DNA from 2 places in the Brevibacillus nigriterrae genome. Region 1 is predicted to be linked to the other one. Evidence: riboswitches for the same ligand, from Rfam matches in the RefSeq annotation. Region 1 holds a riboswitch; the other holds the start of a gene.
The links. A riboswitch is a leader RNA that binds a small molecule or an ion and turns the genes downstream of it on or off. The one in region 1 is predicted to bind molybdenum cofactor.
Positions count from the first base shown of each region.

Region 2: another riboswitch for molybdenum cofactor. It lies ahead of ACPW7N_RS08550 (class I SAM-dependent methyltransferase); the one in region 1 lies ahead of ACPW7N_RS21695 (class I SAM-dependent methyltransferase).

Region 1 covers NZ_JBNCMT010000036.1:7,475-11,896, reverse strand. The annotation lists gene ACPW7N_RS21705 (class I SAM-dependent methyltransferase) at 1-848, opposite strand, end outside; gene ACPW7N_RS21700 (ABC transporter substrate-binding protein) at 884-2,023, opposite strand; gene ACPW7N_RS21695 (class I SAM-dependent methyltransferase) at 2,031-2,729, opposite strand; molybdenum cofactor riboswitch at 2,801-2,931, opposite strand; gene ACPW7N_RS21690 (C-GCAxxG-C-C family (seleno)protein) at 2,899-3,873, opposite strand; gene ileS (isoleucine--tRNA ligase) at 4,165-4,422, opposite strand, start outside.
Region 2 covers NZ_JBNCMT010000009.1:5,697-10,118, reverse strand. The annotation lists gene ACPW7N_RS08565 (hypothetical protein) at 1-344, shown strand, start outside; gene ACPW7N_RS08560 (4Fe-4S dicluster domain-containing protein) at 347-1,276, shown strand; gene ACPW7N_RS08555 (hypothetical protein) at 1,282-1,515, shown strand; gene ACPW7N_RS08550 (class I SAM-dependent methyltransferase) at 1,645-2,421, opposite strand; molybdenum cofactor riboswitch at 2,421-2,560, opposite strand; gene modA (molybdate ABC transporter substrate-binding protein) at 2,793-3,887, shown strand; gene ACPW7N_RS08540 (substrate-binding domain-containing protein) at 3,841-3,948, shown strand; gene modB (molybdate ABC transporter permease subunit) at 3,969-4,422, shown strand, end outside.

The DNA.
Region 1 (4,422 bases):
CAGATCATCGAACCTGTCGTCATTTTGATCGGTCGTGTCACCATGCCATTCTTTGCTTTGTCATACACGACTTGCTCTATGATTTGCTTCCTCTCTTGCGTCAGATCGGTAAAAATGGAATAGTACTCGTAAAACTCCTTCAGCACTTCCATGAACTCTTCTGTCTTCTGAAATTGGATGGTAAACTCCTCGACAGAAGCGATGATTCCCCTTGCATACAGCCAATTGAAAACGAAATAGACACCGTAGTTTAGCTTAGCAATTTCCTCGCCGATGATCTTGGGCCAAAGAACATCCTGAAAATGATTGTGATGTGGCTTGGTAAAAGATGCGTAATATACAGCATCTCTAGATGCTTCCTCCAGTTTGAAAAAGTTCGCTTGAGTAGATACCGCTGCCGTGTGAGAAGCAATGACCAGGTCGAATTCCTTGGTCCAATTGTATTGATGCAGATCTATCTCTCTCCAGTCGGCACACACTGTCTCGATGTGAACTTGCGCTAGACGTGCTTTTTTCTCCAATACTTCCAGTGTATCTGACGTAACATCTAGTGCAGTAACCTTCACTCCCTTTTGTGCCAAAGGAATGGAAAGTGTCCCGTCACCAGCACCCACATCCAACACACAAATCCCTGGAGTCAAAGGGAAGGTACGCTCGATAAAGGAAAGAACTCGGTTGGCTCTCTCCGTTCTTGCTGCTTTTTCATGCATATCTTCTGACCGCTCTGCCAGACGTTTCCAGTACTTAACTCCCGGCTCATGATTGTGGCGTTTGGGTTTTGTTTCACGATACCCCTCCCACATAGTTAGCCAATCGCACGGTGTAAAAAGTCCGACCGGTTCTTTCATGTGTTTCACTCCCTTTACGGAATTGTGCACTTTTGCTACTTGGATGAAGCTTTCATTAGCAGCTCATTCACTTCTTTATCTGTCAAATCATAGTGATAGAACTTCTTGTAGAATTCCTTTACTTCTGCCTTCATATCGTACGGGTACAGCTCTGGATATAAAAGATTGCCGAGCCATTTAATACCCAACACACGGTTTACAGAAGGTGGTCGGTCGAACCAGTTAAACGGGGACGTCGGAATTTCGTAAATCTTCTTGTCCTTCACTGCCTGAATCCCTTGCCATGTAGGATCTTTGGCAATCCCACTGTAGTAACCTCCACGTTCATCATCCCATGAAATGATGACATCAGGATTCCACTTTATCACTTGCTCAATCGAAACCTGTGAGAGGCCTTTTCCTTGTTTCATCTCTACGTCAGCAACATTTATGCCACCCACAAGTTCAAGAACCTGTGTATGCGGCGAGCCTTTCGGGTCTGTCTCCAGTCCTTTTGCTCCTTCGGCATAATAGACACGAACACGCTTGCTGTCATCAAGTTGCTTTGACTTTGCAACGACATCCTCCACGCTTTGTTTGCAATAAGCCCCCAATTCTGCTGCTTTTTCCTGTACCCCCAACAGCTCACCGGCAAAAGCAAATGCTTGATCCAGCTTGGTAAGTTCACTGTCAATGACCACGACAGGAATCCCGAGTTGTTTTTGGATTTCGTCTGCTTGTTCTGCATCTTTTTTACGTGTCGTACCAAAAGAGATGATTACATCAGGCGCCGCTTTCAAAATTTCTTCCTTATTCCCTGTATTTGACGAGTACCACCCTCCGAGGTTAGGCAGATTATGGTATTGTTCCAGTACAAATTTCCGTTCTCCATTGCGGAGTTGGTAGTTCCAACCCACCATCTTTTCTGGTGCCAATGAATAGATGAGGATGGTTCCTGTTGGTGCAGATGAGTATACTTTGTTTACCTTTGCTGGAACCTCCACTTGTCTGTTAGCCATGTCAGTAATGACTCTTTTTTGCTCCTGGGATTGCTTCGTCTCGGTCGGTGTTGCTGTCTTTTGTGTCTCATTTGGTGCAGTAGTTTGCTGTGAGCAAGCACTCGTATACACGAGAGATAAGGCAAGCAGCAGGAGCAGCATCCAATTGCCTACCAGTTTTCTTCTCATCGATTTCATATTCTTTTCAACCTTTCTTTAGCCAATTTTCTTTATCAATTAGGAGAAGACCACTTTTTCGAACTTTCGGGAGATACCAGCCACTTTCATTTTCACTAAGATAGCGAGTGAGCAATTCATCGGGAAGCAGCTTCTTCGGCGTCTTGGTATAGTGGTTCAGGAATTCACGACATTCATCCAAAGATTCCATTGGTTGTCCGAAATCACAGCAAATCGTCGTCGATTCAAAAGGAATTTGCTGACGCTGAAGAAACTGTACGAGCTTGGGAAAAGTCTCCTGATTCGGGTGGCTTTCACGATGCTCCAGCGGAAATATCCCTACAAGAAATCTTTTGGTTAATTCCATCAGGTAAGGAAAATGTTCCATGAAGCCATCGCAATAGCTTATACAAACGAGATCAGCCTGACTGTCCGGCTGCCAACATCTCCAGTCTCTTAACTCACGCATGATATTATCAATTTGTCGCTCTTTCGATTTTCTCTGCAAAAATTGGAGTGCCTCTTCATTCCAATCAACGGCGGTTACACTTGCTACAAATGGTGACAACTCCATACTGAGGTAGCCTGTCCCGCATCCTAAGTCAAATACAGTGGAATGCGACGTGACAACATCTCTCAACTGATTTGCCACAAGTGAATAGAACTCAGTCTGATCTGCCGCCCGTTCAAACCATTTAATATTTTCTGTTGTCCAAATAAAACCCACAGATTCACCTCCTCTCGTCATACAAAAATAAAAAGCCTGCTCAAAACAGACGTGAGCAGGCAGAAAGAAACATCAAAAGCATCTCTCCCCCTTTTCACATCGGAAGGCACTCCCGTTTCCGAAAGCACCCTGTGGACAAATGGTCCAGGCCAAACCGCCATAGTTTCCTTTAGGCGTGTGTGGCTCGAAGGTTTTTGCGTTGTGCTATGTAATTGGCAGTTTGCTGGCAAATTTGATCACAAAAGGCTTTCTGTGTTTTAGACGGTCTTCCGCCAACCTGATCCGTTATTTCTGTACATTCCAATCCTGCAAAGCTCTTTTCAAACCATTGATAGAATTCGAACAGTTCAGCACTCTTGTCACCCTCGAATGTGCCAATGGCGAGTGTCCCTGCTGCCAAAGCAGAACATGTTTTCCCGACGACACCACCCTGCCAGACAGCAGTCATGTCCACCAACAATGGTACATTGGGAATGACTTGCGAATCCATTAATGCATTCAAGACAGATTGTGCACCGTTCATTCCTCTTTGATGATATTTCAGCGCCAATTCACCGACCGATTCATTGCTGGCTCCAATCCTTTTATAGTAATTGTTTGGAGTGTGGCATCCCCTACAAAGAGTTAATCCCTTATAGGTTACTTCTCTGCCGTCGTTGATTCCTTCTGAACAGATATCACATTGTACGCGACGCAATGGCTTTCCCGGTAAATCCTCGGGAGGAATCTCTACAATGACTTCCTCCATTCGTAACAATTGTTCGTCCGGCATTGTTTCGTAGGCCAGCTTATAGGGATTGTCGAGGTTTGGATACGCTTGTCTGGCAAGCTCTCTTGTGCTTTCCGGTACCGTGACCCGAATTGCTCTTTTTGTGCTCAGGTCTACAAAGGTAGCGGCCATTTTCCCGTAATCCACATGCTTAAGCGTTCGCTTCCCGAGCTTACAGCCCGTAACGGAGTGAATCGCATCCGTGGCACATCGATCGATTTCTACATAGACGACCAGATTTTTATCGATTTTGGGTTCGTCAATTCCTAACCAACGCAAGGCTGCCATACTGATTCTTACTCCCAACACTTGTCCTGCACACAAATGACCATGATATAGTGCTGCCTCATTCAGTAATTCTTGCAACGGTTTCATCCAATCACTCTCCTGCTATGTTTCAATCGCAATCTCTCTGACTACCAGGCAAATTTCAACAATCTTCGCAATCAACTATATAACAAAATATATCTAATTAAAACTAAATATATTTAAATCAGGAAAATTGCAAATAAGAATCAGGGAATACCCTTATAAATTTTATTTAGTTATATTTAAATGCATTTCATTTAAAACTTCACTCAAACGTTTCGAATTCAAAAAAAAAACACCACTGTGAAGAGTGGTGTTTTAGCAGCCAAAAAAGTTTATATATGTTACGAACCAACACTAATCAATCAACAGCCCGAAGCTTTTCTCCCCAAGAGAGACAATCTCCATATCCGGTTCTTTCGCATATCTGATCGTAGAAAGTAACACGTTGTCCTGCAATACATGAACAAAGCGCTCTAAGGCTTCTTTTAATTCTGCATCCACATCAAGAGTAAGACTCACTCGTTTCTCAATCGGTAAATCCAGCTTCTTACGAGTATCCTGGATCACTCGTATGACTTCTCTTACAACACCTTCCTGCTCCAATTCTTCTGT
Region 2 (4,422 bases), on a different contig from region 1:
GAATCAAAAACGCAAGCAAAGACCCGCTCTATCTGCAAATTAAATTAGTAGGATTCCCTGGAGAAGTCAAAATGGACGTGCATGATGTGTATGACGAATTAACTGGAAAAGTCATGCGTCCGATTGAACCGGGAAGTGTGCTTGGCATGACCATTCAAGTCGAAGTACCTAGTTATTTGCAAAAGCAAGCCCATATCGCTACATCAGAAATCCAATTTATTAATACCAAAACAAACTTGCTGGTTGGATCGATTCCTATTGAAATCATTAATTCTCGTTATCAAGATAAACCAAACAGCAACAATTCCAAGCAAGATCATCAAAAACATGAAGGTGGACATTAACCATGTTATCGATCTTACGCCCTAAGAAGGCAACCAAGATTCAAATCAAATCGAGAAAGTACCTGTTTCGTCGGGGGTTATGGTACATCGTAGGCTTCTTGCTGTTTTATGCGCCTTTTGCTTATTTTAACAAAGCCTTGACGTGGATGTTGCATGGAGACAAGGGAGGAGATATTCACGCCACTTGTTTCCGCATCCCGATTGCCAACCTGTTTGGCGGGAAAGGCATTGACCTGCTTTCTGTCCAAGGGATTAGCCTGCTTCTTTTGATGGGTTCCGCTTTCTTCGTTGGTGCTTTTTTCTGTGCTAGACTCTGTACAGCCGGAGCCATATCTGAATATGTAAGCAGACTTGTCCCCGATCAATTCAAGATTGACTGGACGAAATACGTGAATCCTGCCCCTATTCGCTACGGATTTCTAGCGGGATTTATTCTTGCCCCGCTTACTACGGGCTCGCTGAACTGCTCCTATTGCACTTACGGATTCCTCGAAAAGATGATGAACGGCGGGTTGTGGAGAGATATTGGCGTGTTAAGTTCGACGATCATTCTCACCGCATTCTTGTGGCTGATCATCTTTGGAGCATTAACCAAGGGTGGACGTGGATATTGTAATTTCATGTGTCCTGTCGGTGCCTTGCAAAGCCTTATTCATAGCGTCGGTGCCCGTCTCCCCTTTACCTACAAATTAAAATATGCCAAAGAAAAATGCGTCTCATGTCAATCCTGTGTGAAAGCTTGCCCTATGAAAGCGCTGAAATTGGGAGATGAAAAAATCACTTACTCCATTCACCATTGCATTACCTGTCGCCAATGTACGGCTGTCTGTCCAACGAATGCAATTACGTATGGAGCAGGCAATCGCGGTTGGAACCAAGCCACTATTCCCATGATTTCCGAACCGTGCACAGAAACGCAAAAAGGGGTGTGATCCTGATGAAGTCGTCTATCCGTATCAGAAAAGAAAAGCTGGTTTCCCTTTCTACAGGAGCAGGCGCAGCAGGATTAACGATCGGCAGTTCCGTGATAGGACCTGCCGCTCAGCTTTGCAATGGCATCTGCGGTTCTTGCGGGCTTGGCTGCAGTTCGCTCATTGCAGTAGCAACGGTTGGAATGCTCTCTATGATAAGACAAAAATATAAAAACAAAACACAAGATCAGACTGATTGAATTAGTGCCCGAGAAATATCAAAACCCGTTCCTCATTTATAGAGGGACGGGTTTTATTCTGTAAACATCCTATGCCATTTACCATAACAGAAGTAGATTTCAACGGTTATCATCTCATTGCCAACAAGGTTACAAGCTTATTTTTATATTTGACTTCTGTCGAGGCGGGTATGCAGTGATATCTTCTTTTTTTATGATGATGATTCCACTTTGTCTCTTTTCGGGCAAATAGTACCCTTCCTCTTTTTTAAGTAACAGCGTCTTTTGTATTTCAGGTGAGACTGAGCCAATTGGAATTTGATAATAAAATTCAAGGAATTCTTCAAAATCACTCAATTGCTTAAAATACTGCCCATATTCACTGGAAATCCGAATGAGGTGGTACGGTATATTCCGTTCTTTCAATTGTTGGGTTGTCTTTTGCAACGTGCCTGGATGCCAGTGATTAATCGCCGGCAACGATATGTTCCCGAGAAAAAACCGATTTTCTTTCTTGGGGTCAGGAAAAATAGCTACGATATACTGTTTCGTCGCATTCTTTAATCGGTCCAACTGGTTAAGCAAGTCAGGTTGTCTGACAATAACCACATCCGCTTGTCTGGTAGGTCTCCACGTTTTCCAATCCACCAGTGCACAAGAGATATTCGTAATCTTCTCTTGCATCATTCGTTCAAAAAGGCTTTGAACTGCTTTTGGACAACTATCCACTGCCTGAACAAATCCGACATGTGGAGCTATTGCTTGACTAAGAATACCGGCACCACAACCCAAATCAAGCACCTGCATGGACGGTCGAAACAAAAACGAGCACTGCTTGACAATCTCTTCATAATACTTCGTGTGTCTGGCAGATTCAACAAACCAGCGAATGCTTGCATCTGTCCAAATTATTTTTTCCTGTTGCATGACTTAAAAATCTCCCTTCTTTTCAGAAAAGTGAAGGTATCTCAGTTTCCCTCTATACCCTGTGGGCGAATCACGATTACCCAGGCCTACCGACCATAGCTTTCACCTTAGGCAGGTAAGCTCGAAGGAATTGAAAAACATGAAAACTCTTAACAATATCGTAACAAAAGACAATCGATAAAACTATAAGGAGATTAAATTACACTTATCAGGGAATTCCCTGATGACATTTCCCGAAGGATGTATTAGTATATCAAGTGATATTTAGTTATATTTAAATATATCTAGTTTTGTCGATCAATTGTGATGAATATAATAAGATAGAAATACTCATTACAATTTATCTTAAATCAAATAAAGGAGTGAACAGGTTGTTTAAGCATGTAAAGTCTTATTTATTTCTCTTCATGTTGTCCTTGTCTCTTATCGCCGCCCAGTTTTCACCTGCCTTCGTAAAACAAGCAGAAGCAGCAGGAGCAATTTCACTGAAAGTTGACGGCAAAGCATTATCAGTAAGCCAACCTCCAGTGATCAAAGAAGGCCGAACACTCGTACCAATGAGAGATATCTTCGAGGCATTGGGTGCTACTGTTGAGTGGAATGGAAGCCAAAAAACGGTTATCGCAAAACAGGCTGCAACGACAATCCAATTGCAAATCGGTTCGAAAACTGCAAAAATTAATAGCAAAAGTGTTACATTAGAGGTTGCTGCCCAAACAGTGAACAACAAAACAATGGTTCCCCTCCGCTTTATCAGCGAGGCATTGGGTGCAAATGTAATCTGGAATGGTCATGCCAACTCAGTTGCTATCGTTACACCGAAATTGATGGGTCAAAAAGCAAACCTGACGATTGCAGCAGCAGCAAGTTTGACAGATGCCATGAATGAGTTGAAAACGGGCTTCTCCGAAGAATACCCAAATTATAATCTTACCTTTACATTTGGTAGTTCAGGCAAACTGCTTACACAAATTCAGCAAGGTGCTCCAGTAGACGTCTTCCTCTCTGCTTCACAAAAAGAGATGGATACACTACAATCAACTTCTTCTCTGGTTCCAAACACACGAGTTAACTTTGCTGGAAACCAATTGGTGTTAATTGCTCCGAAAGACTCTAAGCTTCCATTAACTAGTTTCGATAAAATTGATGTTGCTTCACTCAAACAAATCGCATTTGGCAACCCGGAAAGTGTTCCTGCCGGCCGCTATGCCAAGGAAACCTTCGAGTCTGTCAAACTGTGGGACAAGCTGCAAGGTAAAATTGTGTACGGTAGTGATGTACGTCAAGTATTAACTTATGTTGAGTCAGGCAACGTAGATCTCGGAGTGGTATTTACCTCTGATGCTTTGAGCACGGATAAGGTAAAAATTCTAGGCATTGCCAATGAAAAATGGCAAACCAATCATTTATCCAGGTGCTGTGCTTTCCGCTTCCAAGCAACAAGCACAAGCGGATGTATTCCTTGATTACCTGAACAGTGATAAAGGAATCTCTATCCTACAAAAACACGGCTTCTTCGTGAAGTAATCGATTGAAAGGTGGCTTCCATGACTGAAGTAGACTATACTCCCCTGTATTTGTCTCTGAAAGTTGCCGGCATAGCCACCTCCATCGTTTTTTTCGGTGGAGTGCTGCTGGCACGATATTTTGCACGCAAAGAGTTTATCGGAAAAAGTGTTCTTGAATCGATTTTCCTATTACCCCTTGTTCTCCCTCCTACAGTTGTTGGATTTGGATTATTGGTGCTATTTGGGAAAAACGGTTGGATAGGAAAATGGCTTCTGGAACAGTTTGATATCCAGATCGTATTTTCCTTGATTGGTGCTGTGATTGCATCGGTTGTTGTGTCCTTTCCTTTGATGTATCAAAGCTCTACGGCTGCTTTCAAAACCGTAGACAAAAATTTGGAAATTGCTGCACGCACGATGGGGGCATCGGAGTGGCGAGTCTTCTGGACCGTTTCATTTCCCCTTGCCTGGCCTGGGGTTCTGGCAGGACTTG